Regions from separate parts of the Streptomyces sp. NPDC048523 genome, predicted to be linked through region 1. Evidence: riboswitches for the same ligand, from Rfam matches in the RefSeq annotation. Region 1 holds a riboswitch; each other region holds the start of a gene.

Region 1 (6,923 bases):
GGGGCAGGCGTCCGTACCGCGCGCGTGCCCAAGTACTACCGCCTGAAGAAGCACCTGCTCGACATGACGGAGACGCAGTCGCCCGGTACGCCGGTACCGCCCGAGCGCACGCTCGCCGCCGAGTTCGACACCTCACGCACGACCGTGCGCCAGGCGCTGCAGGAACTCGTGGTCGAGGGGCGCCTGGAGCGGATCCAGGGCAAGGGCACCTTCGTCGCCAAGCCCAAGGTCTCCCAGGCGCTGCAACTCACCTCCTACACCGAGGACATGCGCGCCCAGGGTCTCGAACCCACCTCGCAGCTCCTGGACATCGGCTACATCACCGCCGACGACCGGCTCGCCGAGCTCCTCGACATCACCGCCGGCGGCCGGGTGCTGCGCATCGAGCGCCTGCGCATGGCCAACGCCGAGCCGATGGCCATCGAGACGACCCACCTCTCCGCCAAGCGCTTCCCGGCCCTGCGCAGGTCGCTGGTCAAGTACACCTCGCTCTACACGGCGCTCGCCGAGGTCTACGACGTCCACCTCGCCGAGGCCGAGGAAACCATCGAGACCTCCCTGGCCACCCCGCGCGAGGCCGGCCTGCTCGGCACCGACGTGGGCCTGCCGATGCTGATGCTGTCCCGTCATTCGATCGACAGGACGGGCGAACCGGTGGAGTGGGTGCGGTCGGTGTACCGCGGGGACCGGTACAAGTTCGTGGCCCGCCTCAAGAGGCCGGTCGACTAGTGCCTTAGGAGTGCCCTGGGAGTGCCCAGCAGGCGTGCTTCACAGAATCGACATACCGATATGCGGACGAGGTCTTCCGCTCTCACGACACCAGCGCCTAGATTGCCTGCGCATTGCAGGTGATCAGCGCTGATCAGTGAGGGGCAGGAGTCGCGACATGTCGGATGCACCTGAAGTCGGACCACCGGTGGTGACGCCGGTACGAGTGGTCATCGCCCTCTGCCTGTTGGCGCCGTTCGTGGCGATGCTGTGGGTCGGCTCGTACGCCAAGGTCGACCCCACGTTCATCGGCATCCCGTTCTTCTACTGGTACCAGATGCTGTGGGTGCTGATCTCCACCGCGCTGACGATGATCGCGTACCAGCTGTGGCAGCGTGACCAGCGTGCCCGCCGTGGAGGTACCAAGTGAACGACGGCGTCAACGGTGTGGCTCTCACCGTCTTCATCCTCTTCTTCCTGGCCGTCACGGTCATGGGCTTTCTGGCCTCGCGCTGGCGCAAGGCCGAGAACGAGCACAGCCTCGACGAATGGGGCCTGGGCGGCCGCTCGTTCGGCACCTGGATAACCTGGTTCCTGCTCGGCGGCGACCTTTACACGGCGTACACCTTCGTCGCGGTCCCCGCGGCCATCTACGCGGCGGGCGCGGCCGGCTTCTTCGCGGTGCCGTACACCATCCTGGTGTACCCGCTGATCTTCACGTTCCTGCCCCGCCTGTGGTCGGTCTCCCACAAGCACGGATACGTGACGACCTCGGACTTCGTGCGCGGCCGCTTCGGCTCGAAGGGGCTGTCGCTGGCGGTGGCGGTCACCGGCATCCTCGCGACCATGCCGTACATCGCGCTCCAACTGGTCGGCATCCAGGCGGTCCTGGACGTCATGGGCATCGGCGGCGGCGAGAACACGAACTGGTTCGTCAAGGACCTGCCGCTGCTGATCGCCTTCGGTGTCCTCGCGGCCTACACGTACTCCTCCGGCCTCCGGGCCCCCGCGATGATCGCGTTCGTGAAGGACACGCTGATCTACATCGTCATCGCGGTGGCGATCATCTACATCCCGATCAAGCTGGGCGGCTTCGACGACGTCTTCGGCGCGGCGAGCGAGAAGTACACGGCGGCCAAGGCGGGCGGCCTCGTCCCGCTGGAGGCAGGCCAATGGACGTACGCCACGCTGGCGTTGGGCTCCGCGCTCGCGCTGTTCATGTACCCGCACTCGATCACCGCGACGCTCTCCTCGCGCAGCCGTGAGGTGATCCGCCGCAACACCACGATCCTGCCGCTGTACTCCCTGATGCTGGGCCTGCTCGCGCTGCTCGGCTTCATGGCGATCGCGGCCGGGGTCAAGGTCACCAACCCGCAGCTGGCGATCCCGCAGCTGTTCGAGGACATGTTCCCGGACTGGTTCGCGGGCGTGGCCTTCGCGGCGATCGGCATCGGCGCGCTGGTCCCGGCGGCCATCATGTCCATCGCGGCCGCGAACCTGTTCACCCGCAACATCTACAAGGACTTCATCAAGCCGGACGCCACGCCCGCACAGGAGACCAAGGTCTCCAAGCTGGTCTCGCTCCTGGTGAAGGTCGGCGCGCTGGTCTTCGTCCTCACCATGGACAAGACGGTGGCCATCAACTTCCAGCTGCTGGGCGGCATCTGGATCCTGCAGACCTTCCCGGCCCTGGTCGGCGGCCTGTTCACCCGCTGGTTCCACCGCTGGGCCCTGCTCGCCGGCTGGGCGGTCGGCATGGTCTACGGCACGGTCGCCGCGTATGGCGTCGCCTCCCCGACCCAGAAGCACTTCGGCGGCTCGGCCAAGGAGATCCCGGGCATCGGCGAGATCGGCTACATCGGTCTGACCGCGTTCGTGCTCAACCTGGTCGTCACGGTGGTCCTGACCTTCGTGCTGAAGGCGCTGAAGGCTCCCGACGGCGTGGACGAGACCAGGCCGGAGGACTACACGGCGGACGCGGGCGACCCGGGGGTCCAGACGGAACTCCCGCCGGCGACAGCGGGTTCGGTCCACTAGTCACGGTGTCCACGGGCCGTCGGAGAAGTCGTCCGGCGGCCCGTTGTCGTACCCGTCGGGCACACTCACCGGCATGGACATCGTGATCCGGACCGCGCAACCCGCCGAGTACGAGACCCTCGGCGAGATCACCGCCCAGGCCTATCTCCAGGACGGCCTCCTGCTGTTCGGCGACAGCGACTGGTACCTCGAAGAGCTCAGGGACGTGGCCAAGCGGGCTGCCGCCGCGGACGTGTTGACGGCCGTGGCGGACGACACCGTCCTCGGCACGGTCACCTTCGTCCCCTCCGGCGGCCCGCTGGCCGACCTCGCCCGCCCCGGCGAGGCGGAGATCCGCATGCTCGCGGTGGCTCACGCGGCCCGCGGCAGAGGCGTGGGACAAGCCCTCGTCCAGGCCTGCGTCGAGCGCGCCGGGACCGCGGCCACCACCGGCATCGTCCTGTGCACCCAGCCCACGATGCACACCGCCCACCGCATCTACGAACGCCTCGGCTTCACCCGCGCCCCCGAGCGCGACTGGAAGCCGATCCCCGGCGACGAGTTCACGCTTCTCGCCTATGAGTTGACGCTCTGAAGTCACCGCGACACAACATATGGGCCTGCTTTCCTCACCCGGCACAAGATGTATGCTCATGCTCGCTGTCGCCGCAGGGGAATCCGGTGCGAATCCGGAACTGTCCCGCAACGGTGTACTCATGCGTGCATAAGCGCACATGAGCGTCAGTCCGAGGACCTGCCGACAGCCGCCCGTGCCGCACCGGCCCGGGTGTCATGACGTCCGGGCCTCGTGGAATGGGCCGGTGGACGCGACGCCGTGCGCGCTCGTGTGCTGCCCCCTGCCCTCCGCGAGGCCCCCGTGCCCAGCGAGGGAGTGCCCCACGTGACCATCGCGCCGGCCGATCCGGCCTCAGCGACCGAGCGGACCGCACAGCAGGACCACGACGGCCCCGGTGCCGCCCTGCTGCGGACCCTGACCGCGCTGACCGCCGACCTCCCCGACGCCGACCCCGGCCGGGTCGCCGCCGCCGCGCTGCGGGGCCGTTCCTCGCGTGCGGCTTCCCCCGAAATGGTCGTGGAGTTGCGCGAGCTGGCCACCGAGGCGGCGGCCGGCCTCATCTCCGAGGACCCCGCGTACAGCAGGCTGGCGGCCCGGCTGCTGACCGTCTCCATCGCCGCCGAGGCCGCCTCGCAGGGCGTGACCTCGTTCACCGGCTCGGTCGCCGTCGGCCACCGCGAGGGTCTCATCGCGGACCGGACCGCCGAGTTCGTGCGCATCCACGCCGAGCGGCTCGACGCGCTGGTCGACACCGAGGCCGACGACCGCTTCGGCTACTTCGGCCTGCGCACCCTGTACAGCCGCTACCTCCTGCGGCACCCGATCACCCGCAAGGTCATCGAGACCCCCCAGCACTTCATGCTCCGGGTGGCGTCCGGGCTCGCCGAGGACGACACCCCGCGCGCCCTGGACGAAGTCGCCGCGCTCTACCGGCTCATGAGCCGCCTCGACTACCTCCCCTCCTCCCCCACCCTCTTCAACTCCGGCACCCGGCACCCCCAGATGTCGTCCTGCTACCTGTTGGACTCCCCCAAGGACGAGCTGGACTCCATCTACGACCGCTACCACCAGGTCGCCCGGCTCTCCAAGCACGCCGGCGGCATCGGCATCGCCTACTCCCGCATCCGCTCCCGCGGTTCGCTGATCCGCGGCACCAACGGGCACTCCAACGGCATCGTCCCGTTCCTGAAGACCCTCGACGCCTCGGTGGCCGCCGTGAACCAGGGCGGCCGGCGCAAGGGCGCGGCCGCGGTCTACCTGGAGACCTGGCACTCCGACATCGAGGAGTTCCTGGAGCTCAGGGACAACACCGGTGAGGACGCCCGTCGTACGCACAACCTGAACCTCGCGCACTGGGTGCCGGACGAGTTCATGCGCCGGGTGAACGCGGACGCCGAGTGGTCGCTCTTCTCGCCGGCCGATGTGCCCGAGCTGGTCGACCTGTGGGGCGAGGAGTTCGACGCGGCGTACCGCAAGGCCGAGGCCGCGGGGCTCGCGAAGAAGACGATCCCCGCGCGTGACCTCTACGGCCGGATGATGCGCACCCTCGCGCAGACCGGCAACGGCTGGATGACCTTCAAGGACGCCGCCAACCGCACGGCCAACCAGACGGCCCTGCCCGGCCACACCGTCCACTCCTCCAATCTCTGCACGGAGATCCTGGAGGTCACGGACGACGGGGAGACGGCGGTCTGCAACCTGGGGTCGGTGAACCTCGGCGCGTTCGCCGACACGACGACCGGCGACATGGACTGGGAGCGGCTGGACGCCACCGTCCGCACCGCCGTGACCTTCCTCGACCGGGTCGTCGACATCAACTTCTACCCGACCGAGCAGGCGGGCCGTTCCAACGCCAAATGGCGTCCCGTCGGTCTCGGCGCGATGGGCCTGCAGGACGTCTTCTTCAAGCTGCGCCTGCCCTTCGACTCCCCCGAGGCCAAGCGGCTCTCCACCCGGATCGCCGAGCGGGTCATGCTCGCCGCCTACGAGGCCTCCGCCGACCTCGCCGAGCGGAGCGGCCCGCTGCCGGCCTGGGAGAAGACCCGTACGGCACAAGGGGTTCTGCACCCCGACCACTACGCGACGGACCTCACCTGGCCGGAGCGCTGGGCGGCACTGCGCGAGCGCATGGCCACCACGGGTCTGCGCAACAGCCTCCTGCTCGCCATCGCGCCCACCGCCACCATCGCCTCGATCGCCGGGGTGTACGAGTGCATCGAGCCGCAGGTCTCCAACCTGTTCAAGCGCGAGACGCTGTCCGGCGAGTTCCTCCAGGTCAACTCGTATCTGGTGAAGGAGCTCAAGGAGCTCGGCGTGTGGGACGCCCGCACCCGTGAGGCGCTGCGCGACGCGAACGGCTCGGTGCAGGACTTCGCGTGGATCCCCGGAGACGTACGGGCGTTGTACCGGACGGCGTGGGAGATCCCGCAGCGCGCTCTGATCGACATGGCGGCGGCGCGGACCCCGTTCCTCGACCAGTCGCAGTCCCTGAACCTCTTCCTGGAGACGCCGACCATCGGCAAGCTCTCCTCGATGTACGCGTACGCCTGGAAGTCCGGGCTGAAGACGACGTACTACCTGCGCTCGCGCCCGGCGACCCGGATCGCCCGCGCCGCACAGGCGACGGTGCCCGTCCAGCAGCCGGCCCCCGAAGACGCGGTCGCCTGCTCCCTTGAGAACCCCGAGTCCTGCGAGGCCTGCCAGTAATGACCAGCGGAGCCAAGACTGTGCCTTCCAAAAACCTGCTCGACCCGGGCTTCGAGCTGACCCTGCGCCCGATGCGCTACCCGGACTTCTACGAGCGCTACCGGGACGCCATCAAGAACACCTGGACCGTCGAGGAGGTCGACCTCCACTCGGACGTCTCCGACCTGGCGAAGCTCAGCCCCGCCGAGCAGCACCTCATCGGCCGCCTGGTGGCCTTCTTCGCGACCGGCGACTCGATCGTCGCGAACAACCTGGTGCTCACGCTGTACAAGCACATCAACTCGCCCGAGGCGCGCCTGTACCTGAGCAGGCAGCTCTTCGAGGAGGCCGTCCACGTCCAGTTCTACTTGACGCTGCTCGACACCTACCTCCCCGACCCTGAGGACCGGGCGGCGGCCTTCGACGCCGTCGAGAGCATCCCCTCGATCCGCGAGAAGGCGGAGTTCTGCTTCCGGTGGATCAACGAGGTGGAGAAGCTGGACCGGCTGGAGTCCCAGGCCGACCGCCGCCGCTTCCTGCTCAACCTGATCTGCTTCGCCGCGTGCATCGAGGGCCTCTTCTTCTACGGCGCCTTCGCCTACGTCTACTGGTTCCGCAGCCGGGGTCTGCTGCACGGTCTCGCCACCGGCACCAACTGGGTGTTCCGCGACGAGACCATGCACATGTCCTTCGCCTTCGACGTGGTCGACACCGTCCGCAAGGAGGAGCCCGAGCTCTTCGACGACCGGCTCCAGCAGCAGGTCACCGACATGCTGGCGGAGGCCGTGGAGGCGGAGCTGCAGTTCGCACGCGACCTGTGCGGCGAGGGACTGCCCGGCATGAACACCGAGTCGATGCGGCAGTACCTGGAGTGCGTGGCCGACCAGCGACTGACGCGGCTCGGCTTCGCGCCGGTGTACGGCTCGCAGAACCCGTT
Region 2 (6,923 bases), on a different contig from region 1:
GATGCGGGGCCGCCCGAGCTCCGCCAGGCCGATCACCTCGAAGCCGGTGACCCGCCGCGAGGCGTCGTCCCACACGGGACGGCAGCCGAGGAGCGACAGGATCTCGGCGATGTCGTCGCCCTGCGTGCGCATGGCCGACGTGCCCCAGACGGTCAGCCCCACCGACTTGGGGTACTCACCGGTGTCGGCCAGGTACCGCTGCACCAGGGAGTCGGCGAGCGCCTGTCCGACCTCCCAACTCAGCCTGGACGGGATGGCCTTGGGGTCGACGGAGTAGAAGTTCCGGCCGGTCGGCAGGACGTTGACGAGACCACGGGTCGGGGAGCCGGAAGGCCCCGCCGGGACGTAACCGCCGTCCAGGGCCTTGAGGATGTGCCCGATCTCGTCGGTCGTACGGGCCAGCCGGGGCACGACCTCCGTGCAGGCGAACTCCAACACCGCGACGGCCTCCGGGAGTTCGGTGCCGAGGACGTCACGGACCAGACCGGGTACGGCCGCCGCGTCCCAGGACACGGCCTCCATGCCCTCCGCGACCCGCCGGCACAGCTGCTCCAGCAGGTCGATCGCGTCGGCGGCCGTCCGCGCGGGACCCTCGACGAGGTCGGACAGCTCCACCGGAACCTTCAGCGGCGCCCCCGGCTCGGCGAGCAACTCCTTCTCCACCAGCCCGAAATGAGCCGCGAAGGAGGCGCGCAGCCCCGGCAGGGCGTTCGCCTGGCCGCCCCACACCTGCGAGGCGCGCAGCACGGCCAGCACGAGGTTGACGCGGGCCTCGTCGACCGGGCCGCCCCCGAGGATGTGCAGCCCGTCGCGGATCTGCACGTCCTTGATCTCGCACAGATAGCCGTCGATATGCATGACGAACTCGTCGAACGCCGTGTCGTCCGGCTGCTCGTCGACATGCAGGTCGTGGTGGAGCTCGGCCGCCTTGACCAGCGTCCAGATCTGGGCGCGCACGGCCGGGGCCTTGGTCGGATCGAGGTCGGAGACGAGCGCGTACTCGTCGAGCAGCTGCTCCAGCTTGGCGAGGTCCCCGTAGGTGTCGGCCCGCGCCATCGGCGGCACCAGGTGGTCGACGACGGTGGCGTGGCCGCGCCGCTTGGCCTGGGTGCCCTCGCCGGGGTCGTTGACGATGAAGGGGTAGATCAGCGGCAGTTCACCGAGCACCGCGTCCGGAGCACAGCCCCCGCTCAGGCCGAGGCCCTTGCCCGGCAGCCACTCCATCGTGCCGTGCTTGCCCATGTGGACGACCGCGTCGGCGCCGAAAGAGTGGTCCAGCCACCGGTACGCGGCCATGTAGTGGTGCGACGGCGGCATGTCCGGGTCGTGGTAGATCGCGATCGGGTTCTCCCCGAAACCGCGCGGCGGCTGGATCATCACGACGACGTTCCCGAACTGGAGGGAGGCCAGCACGATGTCGTCCCCGTCGACGTAGAGGGAGCCCGGCGGCTCGCCCCACGCGTCCAGCATGGCCTGGCGGAGCACCGGGTCCAGCTTGTCGAACCAGGCCCGGTAGTCGGCGAGCGGCACCCGCGCGGGCGCGGAGGCCAACTGGTCCTCGGTGAGCCACTCGACATCGTGACCGCCGGCCTCGATGAGCCGGTGGATGAGCTCGTCGCCGTTGTCGGGATACCCCTCGACGACGTACCCGGCATCCCGCAGCGCGTCCAGCACCCGTACCGCAGAGGCGGGCGTGTCCAGGCCCACAGCGTTGCCGACCCGGGAGTGCTTGGTCGGATACGCGGTGAAGACCAGCGCGAGCTTCTTCTCGGCGTTCGGCTTGTGCCTCAACTCCGCGTGCCGTACGGCGATCCCGGCGACCCGTGCGGCCCGCTCCGGGTCGGCCACGTACACCGGGACGTCATCGGGGCCCTGCTCCTTGAAGGAGAACGGCACGGTGATCAGCCGTCCGTCGAACTCCGGGATCGCCACCTGCATGGCCGCGTCCATGGGGGACAGGGCCGCGTCGGACTCGTCCCAGACCGCCCTGGACGTTGTCAGGCAGAGCCCTTGCAGCACGGGCACGTCGAGGTCGGCCAGCGCCCCGATGTCCCAGGCCTCCTCGTCACCGCCGGCCGAGGCCTGCGAGGCGTGGGTGCCGCCGGCGGCGAGGACGGTGGCGACGAGTGCGTCGGCCCGGGCGAGGATCTCGTAGAGCGCGGGGTCCGCCCCGCGCAGTGAACCGCAGTACACGGGCAGGGCGTTGGCGCCCTTAGCCTCGATCGCCTCGCACAGGGTGTCCACGAAGCCGGTGTTGCCGCTCAGCTCGTGGGCCCGGTAGAAGAGCACGCCGACGGTGGGGCGGCCTTCCACGAAAGGACGGTCGCCGTGGACGCCGTACTCCGGCATCTTCTGCGGCTCGACGAATCCCTCGCCGGTCAGCAGCACGGTGTCGGACAGGAACCGGGCGAGTTCCTCCAGGTTGGCGGGCCCGCCCTCGACGAGGTACTTGAGCGCCTCCGCGACCACACCAGCGGGCACGGACGACTCGGCCATCAACTCGGCGTCGGGAACGGCCTCTCCGCCCAGCAGCACGGTGGGGATGCCCGAAGCCTTGAGCGCGGCGAGTCCGTCCTCCCAGGCCCGCTTGCCGCCGAGCAGCCGTACGACGGCGATGTCCGCGCCCTCGATCAGCGCCGGCAGCTCCTGCGCGACATCGACCCGGGTCGGGTTCCCGATCCGGTACGAGGCGCCGGAAGCGGCCCGGGCCGCCAACAGGTCCGTGTCGGCGGTGGACAACAACAACACTGTGCTCATGCGGGCGCTCCCGGTGGAATGAAAGGCAGTCCTTGCGGCGCGCCGGACTCGATGAGCCGCCACAGCGCGTCCGTGTCCGCGTGCTGTTCGATCAGGTCGCCGAGCCGGTCCAGCTGCTCCTCGCGCAGCGCGGCGAACGACGTGTCGGGGGCCGGCACGAACCGGCGGCCCGCGGCGGCCGCCACCTCCCGCAGGAAGGCCCGCCGGAAGCCGTCCGACTCCAGCGAGCCGTGCCAGTGCGTGCCCCAGGTCTGGTCCACGCGGCAGCCGTCGAGGAAGGGGACGCCTCCGCCGACGTCGGCGACCCCGTGGTGGATCTCGTACCCCTCGACCGGCTCCCCGAGGGCTTCCCCCACCGGCCGGGTGAGGGTCTTCTCCCGCGCGAACCGCACCCGCACGGGCAGCACACCTAGACCGTCGACCGCGCCGGCGCGCGATTCGACCTCGTCCTCGATGTGCTCGCCGAGGATCTGGAACCCGCCGCAGATGCCGAGGACGGGCCGCTGTTCGGCGACCCTGCGCCCGATGGCCGCCGCGAGGCCCCGCTCCCGCAGCCACTGAAGTGCCTTGACGGTCCCACGGGTTCCCGGAATCACGACGAGGTCGGCGTCGGCCAGTTCCTCGGGCCGGTCCACGAACCGCACCACGACACCGGGTTCGGCGGCCAGGGCGTCGACGTCCGTGAAGTTGGACATCAGCGGGATCGCGCACACGGCGACCCGCAGCACGTCCTCCCCGAGGGGAGCAGCCGTGTTCGACTCCCGGACCGTCCCCCGCAGGGACACCCGCAGCCCGTCCTCCTCGTCGATCCCGAGGCCGTGCCGGAAGGGCAGCACGCCGTAGGTGTGCCGCCCGGTGAGTCCGTGGAGCATGTCGAGCCCGGGTTCCAGGAGGCTGACATCCCCCCGGAACTTGTTCACGAGGAACCCGGCGACGAGCTTCTGGTCCTCTTCCGAGAGCAGCGCGACGGTCCCGAAGAAGGAGGCGAAGACGCCCCCGCGGTCGATGTCGCCCACGACCAGCACGGGCAGCCCGGCGTTGCGGGCGATCCCCATGTTGACGATGTCGGTCCGCCGCAGGTTGATCTCGGCCGGGCTCCCGGCCCCCTCACAGATCACCGCGTCATACGTGCCCCGCAACTCGGCGAGACAGTCGAGCACGGTCCCGAGGAGCCGCTGCTGCCGCCCGCCGTGATAGCCCCGGGCGCTCAGTTCACCGACCGGCTTCCCGAGCAGCACGACCTGACTGCTCTGCTCGCCACCGGGCTTGAGCAGCACGGGATTCATCAGCGCGGTCGGCTCGATGCGGCAGGCCTGCGCCTGCATGGCCTGGGCCCGCCCGATCTCCGCGCCCTCCCGCGTCACGAACGAGTTGAGGGACATGTTCTGCGCCTTGAACGGCGCGACCTTGACCCCCTGTCGCACCAGCCACCGGCAGATCCCCGCGGTGACGACACTCTTGCCGGCGTCGGAGGTGGTACCGGCGACGAGAAGCCCTCCGCCACTCATGCGCTGCGCCCCTTCACGAAGGCCCGCGCGGCGACACCGACGCCGAGCGCGAGCAGCCCGACGCGCCGCGACAGCCGTGCGGCGCGCTCGATGTCGTACACGGCGACGGCGCGCCCCTTCTGATGGAGCAGCGGCCGGTGTTCGACCCGCCCCGCGTACGAGAGGATCCCCCCGAGCCGGACACCCAGCGCCCCCGCGAACGAGGCTTCGACGGGCCCGGCGTTGGGGCTCGGATGCCTGTGCGCATCCTCCCGCCAGGCCCGCACGGCACCCCGGGGATCGTCTCCGGCCACGGCGGCGAGTACGGCGGTGAGACGCGCCCCCGGCCACCCGGCGAGGTCGTCGAGCCGGGCGGAAGCCCACCCGAAACGCCGGTACCGGGGCGACTTGTGCCCCACCATGGCGTCCAGCGTGTTCACGGCCCGGAACGCGAGCAGCCCCGGCACCCCGCCGACGGCACCCCACACCAGCGCCCCCACGACGGCGTCGGAGGTGTTCTCGGCCACGGACTCCACGACCGCCCGGGCGATCCCGTCGGCGTCGAGGGCCTGCGGATCCCGCCCGCACAGATGGGGCAGCCGCTCCCGGGCCGCCTCGACGTCCCCCGCCTCCAGCGCCCGCCCGACGACCCGGGCCTCCCGTACGAGGGACGTCCCGCCCACGACAGCCCAGGTGGCGGCCCCGGTGAGCACGACGGAGGCGGTGCGGGACGGTCGTACGGCCCGCTCCGCGACGGCGCCGAGCGCCACCGCACCGCCCACGCACACGGCGGTGTGCAGCGCGCCCCACCCCCGGTGGTCCCGCCACAGCACCCGTTCCACGGCCCCGGCGGCCCGCCCGAACGCGGCGACCGGATGCCCGCGACGGGGGTCACCGAGCAGAAGGTCACCGATCAGACCGGCGGCGGCGCCGTACGCGAAAACGCGATCGGCACGCATCGGGTCAGCCGATCGCAGGGTCGTTCACGTACCGGGTACCGCTGGTGGATCGGCAGGCGAGCATCGCGTCATGTCCTCACTCAGGGTGTCCACGCCCTGGTTCGACGAGTCCGGCGGCGAGAGTTCCTGGCTCCCGGGGTTGTCTACCCCGGTGACAGTGGCGGGACCGCGCCGGATTCGCACCGGCTTCCTCTTCTGCCGCCGTAAATGGCTCCGGCAGTCCACCACGGGCCTTCGAGACCCGTCAACTTGTTGTTGACCTGCGGCGGGAGAGTGTGCAGAACCCCACATCGCCGGTCATGAAAGACGGCCGGGCGGGCACGGAACTGGAAGTTCCGTGCCCGCCCGGCCGTCGAGTGGCGGGGGGCCGTCAGGCCACGATCAGGCCACGATCAGAGAGATCCCGTACGCCACCGCCGCCGCGCACGCCGCGAAGCAGGCGTAGGCGCCGGTGACCGCGAGCGTGGCCGAGCCGCCCTGGGCCGTGGCCCGCTCCTGGCGGGACAGGCCCATGATGCCGAGGGTGAACAGGGCCACCAGGCCCACGGTGACGACGAGGCTGACGCCGAAGACGGAGCCGAGTGCTTCCCAGTCGATCTTCATGGTGAGGCTTCCTTAGGAGGGGGGCTCAGACGGCGGCCGGCGGGGCCGGTTCCGTCGCGGCGGCCGGGGCGGGGGCCGGAGCCGGGATCGTGGCGGTGAGGCCCTCGGTCACGGTGCCGGTGGGCGGCGGGGTCACGACGGCGATCGCCGTGGTCACCACGCCGGCCGGCTCGTCGGTGTGGTTGACGTTGGACGCGTCCACGACCTCGCGCCGCGAGATCTTCCAGATCGCCGCGCTGGAGGCGACGAGGAAGACCGCCACGAGCGCCGTACCCCAGTCGCCGAGGTTCGTGACCGACTCGGCCAGGGCGCCCACCAGGGCCGCCGCCGGGAGCGTCAGGCCCCAGGCCACGAACATCCGCGTGGCCGTCGACCAGCGGACGACCCCGCCCTTGCGGCCGAGGCCCGCGCCCATCACCGAACCGGAGACGGAGTGCGTGGTGGAGAGGGAGAACCCGAGGTGGGACGAGGCCAGGATGACGGTGGCCGCGCTGGTCTGTGCGGCGAAGCCCTGCTGCGGCTGAAGGTCGGTCAGGCCCTTGCCCATGGTGCGGATGATGCGCCAGCCGCCGAGGTAGGTGCCGAGCGCGATGGCGAGACCCGCGGAGAGGATGACCCAGGTGGGCGGGTCGGAGTCGGGGGCGACGACGCCGCCGGCGACGAGGGCGAGGGTGATGATGCCCATCGTCTTCTGCGCGTCGTTGGTGCCGTGGGCCAGCGAGACCAGGCCGGCCGAGGCGATCTGTCCGGTGCGGTAGCCCTTCGCGGCGGCCTTGCCGTCGGCCTTCTTGCCCAGCGTGTAGGAGAGCCGGGTGGCCAGCATGGCGGCGACGCCCGCGACGATCGGGGCGGCGACGGCGGGGATGAGGACCTTGGTGACGAGCGCGTCGCCGTGCACCGCGCCCATGCCCGCCGAGGCGATGGTGGCGCCGATCAGACCGCCCATCAGGGCGTGGGAGGAACTGGAGGGCAGACCCACCAGCCAGGTCAGCAGGTTCCAGAGGATCGCGCCGACCAGGGCGGCGAAGATGACCTCGGGACGGATGCCGGTCTCGTCGACGAGACCCTTGGAGATCGTGTTGGCGACCTCCACCGAGAGAAAGGCGCCCACAAGGTT
Region 3 (6,923 bases), on a different contig from region 1:
TCGAACGGGACAGAAATATTGCTGGCCCTGGCTGGGAGGACACGCGTGGCAGGCAGGAACCCCGACCGTGGGAAGACCATCACGACCGTCCTGGGGCGACGGCTCGGTGGTGAACTGCTGCGGATGCGCGAGGCGTGTGATCTTCGGCAGGCACATGCCGCCGAAGCGCTGACGGCGTCTGTGACCAAGGTGGCGAAGATCGAGCGCGGACAGGTGCCGTTGCGTGATCCCGATATCAGGGCCTTGACCCATCTGTACGGCGAGACCGACGAGGCAGTTGTCGGTAAGTTGCTCGCTCTCGCCAAGGCGGACCGCGAACGGCGTAAGGCCAAGGGCTGGTGGAACCAGTACCCGCAGCTGACGGCGCAGATCGAGTATGTGGCCCTGGAGGACATCGCCACGGAACTCCGGACCTGGCAACTCGCTTTTGTGCCCGGCCTCTTGCAGACCGCCGACTATGCCCGTGCCCTCGCGGTCGGGAACGGATCCTGGGAAGACCTCGACGAGATCGAGACCTTCGTCGAGGCGAGGATGGCCCGGCAGGCCAGGCTGGGTGGCGAACGCCCGCTACAGCTCTGGGCGTTGCTGCACGAGGGGGCCGTGCGCCAACTGGTGGGTGGTCGAGATGTCATGCGGGCTCAGCTGGAGCACCTGCTGGAGGCGGCGCACCTGCCCAACGTCCGTGTGCAGGTCGTCCCGTTCATCGCCGGCGCTCACCCAGGGATGACCTGCGCCTTCACCGTCGTCTCCTTCGCCGAGCCCGGCGCTCTGGACGTCGTGCAGGTGGATACTTCGTCGACGAAGGTCTGGTTGGAGAGCGAGACTGACGCCGCCCACCACAACGCGACCTTCGATCGCATCACGCGGCTCGGGCTCGCGCACAGCAACTCCGTAAGACTCATCGACAGCATCCGCAAGGAGATGTAGAGCCGTGTCCGACTACGAGTTCAGGAAGTCCACGTACAGCAGCGGCGACGCGCACGGCGAGTGCGTCGAAGTCGCCCGCAACCACCCCGGCACCATCGCCGTCCGCGACTCCAAGACCCCCCACGGGCCGATACTCCAGGTCGTCCCCGACACCTGGACCACCTTCATACGGTCCCTGCACCAGGTACACCCCTGACCAGCCCGCCATACCGCGTACCGGCACACAAAAATCCGTCGCCCCGCTCCCACCCCTCCCCCTACCCTCACCCCATGCAGCGCGCCCAAGCCCGAGCCATCCTCTCCATCAGGACGACGCCGGAGCAGGTCCCGGTGCGCTGACAGCTGACGCAGTCCGAAGCCCCGGGGCGAGTGCCCCGGGGTTTTGTCGTTCCCGTCGGTTCCTCGCCCCCCCGATGAGCGAGGGAGACCCCCATGAAGCCGATGCACGACCACCGCCGGCTCGGCCGTGAGCTCGAGTTGTTCGACACCGATCCCCTGATGGGCGCGGGGCTGCCGTACTGGCTGCCCGACGGGGCCGTCGTACGGCATGTCCTGGAGGAGTACGTCAGGGAGGTGGAGCGGGCCGCCGGGTACCGGCACGTGTACTCGCCGGTGCTCGGGAAGCGGGAGCTGTACGAGATCTCCGGGCACTGGTCGCACTACGGCGACGACATGTTCCCGCCGATGCGGCTCGGCGGCGAGGAGGTCGTGCTGCGGCCCAGCCTCTGCCCCCACCACGCCCTCATCTATCGGTCACGGTCCCACAGTTACCGTGAACTGCCCCTTCGCATCGCCGAGTTGGGCGGCATGTACCGCTCGGAACTGTCCGGCGTCCTCGGCGGCCTCACCCGCGTCCGCTCCATCCAGCTCAACGACGCCCACATCTTCTGCACCCCGGAACAGGCCGTGGCCGAGGCCCGCGCCGCCCTCGACCTCATCCGACGCGCCTACGACGACCTCGGCATCCGAGCGTCCAGGTACCGACTGTCGCTCCCGGGAGACTCCGGCAAGTACGTCCCCGACCCGGAACTCTGGCGCCGCGCCACCGCCCTCCTCGAAGAGGTCCTCGACGGCGTCGACCACGAGTCCGTCGAGGGCGAGGCCGCCTTCTACGGCCCCAAGATCGACGTGCAGATCACCGACCCCGCCGGCCGCGAGTCCACCCTCTCCACCGTCCAGATCGACTTCCACCAGCCCGAACGCTTCGACCTCCACTACATCGGCCCCGACGGCGGCAAACACCGCCCGGTGATGGTCCACCGCAGCATCATCGGCAGCGTGGAGCGGGCGGTCGCCCATCTCATCGAGGCACACGGCGGCGCCTTCCCGGTGTGGCTCGCCCCCGTGCAGCTGGTGGTCCTGCCGGTCGCGGAGGCACAGGAGGAACGGGCCCATGAGCTAGTACGGCGGGCCGAAGCGCGCGGCATCCGGGCCGAACTCTCCGGTCCCGGTCACGGCACCCTCGGCGCCCGCGTCCGCGCCGCGCGCCTCGTGCCGTACCAGGCGGTGATCGGGGAGCGGGAGGCCGACGCCGACTGTGCGGCCGTACGGCTGCGGGACGGGCGTAGGCCGGGAGTCGTGCCGGTCGGCGAGCTGCTGGAACGGATCGCTGCCCGCAGCGGTGATCGCGGGGCCGAACTCTGGGCGGCTGCGTAAGGTCGGTCCCGTACGCCAGTGACGAAAGGACCTCCGCCGTGACCGGTCAGCCCATTCCGGTGATCATCGACTGCGACACCGGTGTCGACGACGCCCTGGCCCTGCTGTTCGCCGTACGGCACCCGGGCATCGACCTGCGTGCGGTCACCTGTGTGGCCGGGAACACCGACGTCGACGGTGTCGTGCGCAACACGCTGACCGTTCTTGAGCAGGCCGGAGCCGGGGACATCCCCGTCGCGCGGGGTGCCGCGCGGCCGCTGATCGAGCCCGTGCGCGCCGCGCACCACGTGCACGGCCTCGACGGCATGGGCGACCTGGGGCTGCCGGCGCCGACCCGGGTCGCGGTGGACGTGGACGCGGTGACCCTGCTCAGGCGGGAGATCCTCGCCTCCCCGACGCCGGTCACCCTCATCCCCACAGCGCCGCTCACCAACATCGCCCTGCTGCTCCGCACCCACCCCGACGTGGTGCGGAACATCGAGCGGATCGTGTTCATGGGCGGCGCGGTCGCGACCGGCAACGCCACCCCCGTCGCGGAGTTCAACGTCTGGCACGACCCCGAGGCGGCCGCCGTGCTGCTCACCGCAGGGGTGCCGATCACCATGTACGGCCTGGACGTGTTCGAGCGGGTCATCGTCCCCGCCGCAGACGTCCAGCGGCTGCGGGCGAGTTCGGAGCCCAGCCTGCGCATGGCCGGGGACCTCCTCGCCCACCGCGACCCGGCCACCTCCGGTGACCCCACCCCCACCGGTGGCCTCGGCGACGCGGGCGCGGTGTGCGCGGTCGTCGACCCGGAGGGGCTGACCACCGAGCTGCTGCCGGTGGAGGTGAGCCTCGCCCCCGGCCCGACGCGCGGCCAGACCGTCGTCGACCGCCGCCGCCGTCCCGGTGAGTCCGAGATCCACGAGGGCGAGCGTGAAGTGACCCTCGTGGATGTGGCGTTGGGCGTCGACGTGGAGCGGTACGTGAAGCTGTGGCTGACGGCGGTGGAGGGGGCCTAGCCACCGAGCCCCGTCCGCTCTCTCAGGAACTGCTGACGCTCCACCGCTGCTCCACCTTCGCGAGCCGCCAGTAGGCGATCGCCGCCGCCCACACCACCACGAACAGGCCGACGATGATGTAGCCGACGTTGTCGAGGTCGATGTCGGCGATCCAGGTGGTGAGGTCGTCGGTGAGGTCGAGCTTGTCGTGCAGGACGCCGACGAGCTCGATCGTGCCGATGAAGAAGGCGACCGCGATGGACAGCCCGGTGATGGCGAGGTTGTAGAAGACCTTGCGGACGGGGTTGGAGAACGCCCACTGGTAGGCGAAGTTCATGAACGTGCCGTCGAGGGTGTCGAACAGGCTCATGCCGGCGGCGAAGAGCAGCGGCAGGCAGAGGATGGCGTACCAGGGCAGACCCGCGGCCGCGCCCGACCCGGCCATCACCATCAGGGTCACTTCCGTGGCCGTGTCGAAGCCGAGCCCGAACAGGAAGCCCAGCGGGAACATCTGCCCCGGCCGGGTGATGGACTTGGTGAGCCGGCCGAGGATCCGGTTCATGAAGCCGCGCGAGTCGAGATGCTGCTCCAGCTCCTTCTCGTCGTACGTCCCCGCCCGCATCGCCCGGAAGACCTTCAGGATGCCCAGCAGGGCGACCAGGTTGAGGGCGGCGATGAGATAGAGGAACGACCCGGAGACCGTCGTACCCAGAAATCCGAGCACCTGGTGGGTACTTGACCCCTCGTTCATGACCTTGCCGGCGAGCTGGGTGCCGCCGGCGATCAGCGCGGCGAGCAGGACCACGACACTGGAGTGCCCGAGCGCGAACCAGAACCCCCCGGACACCGGCCGCTTGCCGTCCGCCATCAGCTTGCGCGTGGTGTTGTCGATCGCGGCGATGTGGTCGGCGTCGAAGGCGTGCCGCATGCCGAGGGTGTAGGCGGTGATTCCGAGTCCGATGCCGAAGGCCTTGTCGCCCACCTCGTAGTGCTCGGGGACGACCAGGAGGAAGAGGATGCCGAAGGCGACGACGTGCAGGGCGGCTATCGCGGCCATCAGACCGACCGTCTTGACGGTGTCCTCGCGCCGCCAGCGGAAGGAGGCGGGGGCGGCGGCGGTCTCGTGCAGGGCGGTCTCGGGCAGCGCAGGATCAGTCATACGGTGGTCACTCCAGCACCTCGTGGATGAACGCGTGAGCTGCCGTGGCCGGTCTCCTGGCTTACGGGTCGTGCGTTTCCCTGCCCGCCTTCCCGGCCTGATGGTGACGGCCAGTGGCTGTCCCGTGAGGGACGTGGGAGGGAAACTCCCCGATCACAGTGGCGAGGGCCGCACCGGAATGGACCTTTGAGGGGTCGTCACCGGCTTCCCGAGCACCACGGCCCGCCCACCGTAGGGGGGAGCGGGGGTTCCTGCATAGCTGCACACCTGCGCAGGTATGGAAGATCACACAGAGCCGCCTGCGAGGATGTGCGCCATGCACCTCGTCCCGGCCGACCGAGCCGACCGCCGCACCATCGACGGACACCGGGTGTGCGACGCCATCGCCGCGATCGGCGACCCGGGACACGTCCGCACCTGGTCCGACCGCTTCGCCCTCCTGGCCGACCCCAACCGTCTCGCCCTGCTGCTCGCCCTGTACCGGACCGGCCCCCTGGCCGTCTCCGACCTCGCGATCGCGACCGGCATGAACGACCCGGCCGTGTCCCAGGCGCTACGGCTGCTGCGGGCGGCCGGGGTCGTGGCGGGCGAGAAGGAGGGACGGGTGGTGCGGTACCGGGTGGTGGACGAGGCGGTACGGGGGCTGTTGCAACAGGTGTCGTGAGGGGGCGTCGGACAACTCCGGACTGCTGAGGGGCAGTTCAGCGGCACTGAAAGACCAGGACATCCGTCAGTGTGCCTGTGTACCGTGCCCCTATGACCGACAACCGAAAGGGCCGTGCCGCGTAGGCGCCCCTCAGCCCTGCGGGCTGAACTGCCGATCCGTCGCGTGAGGCCACGACGGTACCCGGCCCTCGACGGCCTCTCCGCGCGCTGCATGGCCGATCTGCGCCGCCTGGAGCGATCCCGCTCCTTTCTCGAGGACACGGTTGAAGCGTTCCGGCGCTGGAAGGCTCTTGCCCACGGACCGCTCAGACTGATCGCGGACCCGACGACAGCGCAACGATGCGGCATCCCCGGCTGTTGTGACGTGGGGTACTTCAGGGATCACCTCGAAGCCGTTCTGCACGCCCTGCCCAAGCAGAGCGCACGAGAGTTGCGCGCTCTCCTGACCCCCCTCGACGACGAGATTCTGAGACGGGCGAAGGTCATCCAGGTCGACAACCTCGGCGTGCCGTGGTGGCGGGACCAGCTCTAGGTCCAGGAGGCGTGAGCGGTGCCCAACTCGCTTGACACAGTGGTGCCGTCGTGAGGTGATCCATGCACCGTGATCCTTTGGGGGGGACCTTGTCGTACGTGGCCGTGACGCTTGCCGGTGCCGACACACCGGGTGAGCATCTCCAACTGGCGGCCTTCACGGCCATGGCCGCGATCGTCTTCATATGGCTGGGGCGACGGCAGCGCAGCACGGGGCGCAACGTGCTCGCACCGAGCGAGACGATGAGGGCCGGCGACCGGCTCATCCCGGCACCACCCCCGAGCCGCGGGCACCGCAGAGCAGGGTGGGCGTGGATCGCCTTCGGCTGCGTCTTCCTCCTGCCGGCGGTGTTCAACCTCCTGGCGGCGATCCATGAACTCATCGACTGAGTCGGCCTGCGTCACCGCCGTCCGGGCCGTACATCGGTAACACGCGGTCACTCACCCCTCCACCCCCCACCACTCCGGCCCGCCCCCCTTCCACTCGATCCACGACGACTGCGCCACCTCCGCCGCGTCGATCTCCAGGCCCGCCCTGCGGAGGAACTCGGCGACGTCGGTCAGGTTGTGGGCCAGGCCGAGGATCTCGCCGTCCACGCGGACGCGGCGGCCGCCGGTGGGGGACGGGGGGTGCACGATCACGCGGATCGGTCCGGACATGTCTTCAGGATCGTCCGGGACGTACGGTCCCGCATGTCGATCCGTCATCGGTCGAGCTGTTCGCCGATGTCCGCGACGGACGAGCGCCCCAGATCGCGCAGTTCCCGCCACTCGGCCGGGCGTGGGCGGCCTCGCTGCCAGTGGGGATGGAAGAACACCTGGGCCGACAGCCGGTACAGGCGTCGGCGCAGCTCCGTGCGCCCGGGGCGCTCGGCGAGCTGCCGGTAGGTGACACTCCAGTCCCGCTGTGCCCGGGCGAGGTCGTCGGGGAACGATCGCATGCCCGGATTCAATCATGTGTTCGATTTATTGGGCCATGGCGGGTCCGTGGACGAGTCCCGGGC

What was found. Region 1 has a riboswitch for cobalamin ahead of ACGFWE_RS19855 (ribonucleoside-diphosphate reductase subunit alpha). Riboswitches for the same ligand answer to the same signal wherever they lie in the genome.
Region 2: it holds a riboswitch for cobalamin, as region 1 does, so the genes downstream of both, ACGFWE_RS37435 (cobalamin biosynthesis protein) here and ACGFWE_RS19855 (ribonucleoside-diphosphate reductase subunit alpha) in region 1, are expected to answer to the same signal.
Region 3: it holds a riboswitch for cobalamin, as region 1 does, so the genes downstream of both, ACGFWE_RS27350 (HoxN/HupN/NixA family nickel/cobalt transporter) here and ACGFWE_RS19855 (ribonucleoside-diphosphate reductase subunit alpha) in region 1, are expected to answer to the same signal.

Annotation. Positions count from the first base shown of each region.
Region 1 covers NZ_JBICWQ010000003.1:871,391-878,313, reverse strand. The annotation lists gene ACGFWE_RS19875 (GntR family transcriptional regulator) at 1-729, shown strand, start outside; gene ACGFWE_RS19870 (DUF3311 domain-containing protein) at 887-1,138, shown strand; gene mctP (monocarboxylate uptake permease MctP) at 1,135-2,745, shown strand; gene ACGFWE_RS19860 (GNAT family N-acetyltransferase) at 2,819-3,319, shown strand; cobalamin riboswitch at 3,342-3,501, shown strand; gene ACGFWE_RS19855 (ribonucleoside-diphosphate reductase subunit alpha) at 3,626-6,007, shown strand; gene ACGFWE_RS19850 (ribonucleotide-diphosphate reductase subunit beta) at 6,007-6,923, shown strand, end outside.
Region 2 covers NZ_JBICWQ010000010.1:168,093-175,015, forward strand. The annotation lists gene cobN (cobaltochelatase subunit CobN) at 1-2,757, opposite strand, end outside; gene ACGFWE_RS37430 (cobyric acid synthase) at 2,754-4,265, opposite strand; gene ACGFWE_RS37435 (cobalamin biosynthesis protein) at 4,262-5,203, opposite strand; cobalamin riboswitch at 5,301-5,444, opposite strand; gene ACGFWE_RS37440 (hypothetical protein) at 5,585-5,806, opposite strand; gene ACGFWE_RS37445 (anion permease) at 5,832-6,923, opposite strand, start outside.
Region 3 covers NZ_JBICWQ010000005.1:386,969-393,891, forward strand. The annotation lists gene ACGFWE_RS27330 (helix-turn-helix domain-containing protein) at 46-927, shown strand; gene ACGFWE_RS27335 (DUF397 domain-containing protein) at 932-1,123, shown strand; gene thrS (threonine--tRNA ligase) at 1,369-2,583, shown strand; gene ACGFWE_RS27345 (nucleoside hydrolase) at 2,622-3,584, shown strand; gene ACGFWE_RS27350 (HoxN/HupN/NixA family nickel/cobalt transporter) at 3,607-4,722, opposite strand; cobalamin riboswitch at 4,751-4,957, opposite strand; gene ACGFWE_RS27355 (metalloregulator ArsR/SmtB family transcription factor) at 5,039-5,386, shown strand; gene ACGFWE_RS27360 (hypothetical protein) at 5,552-5,920, shown strand; gene ACGFWE_RS27365 (hypothetical protein) at 6,019-6,309, shown strand; gene ACGFWE_RS27370 (hypothetical protein) at 6,361-6,579, opposite strand; gene ACGFWE_RS27375 (hypothetical protein) at 6,624-6,860, opposite strand.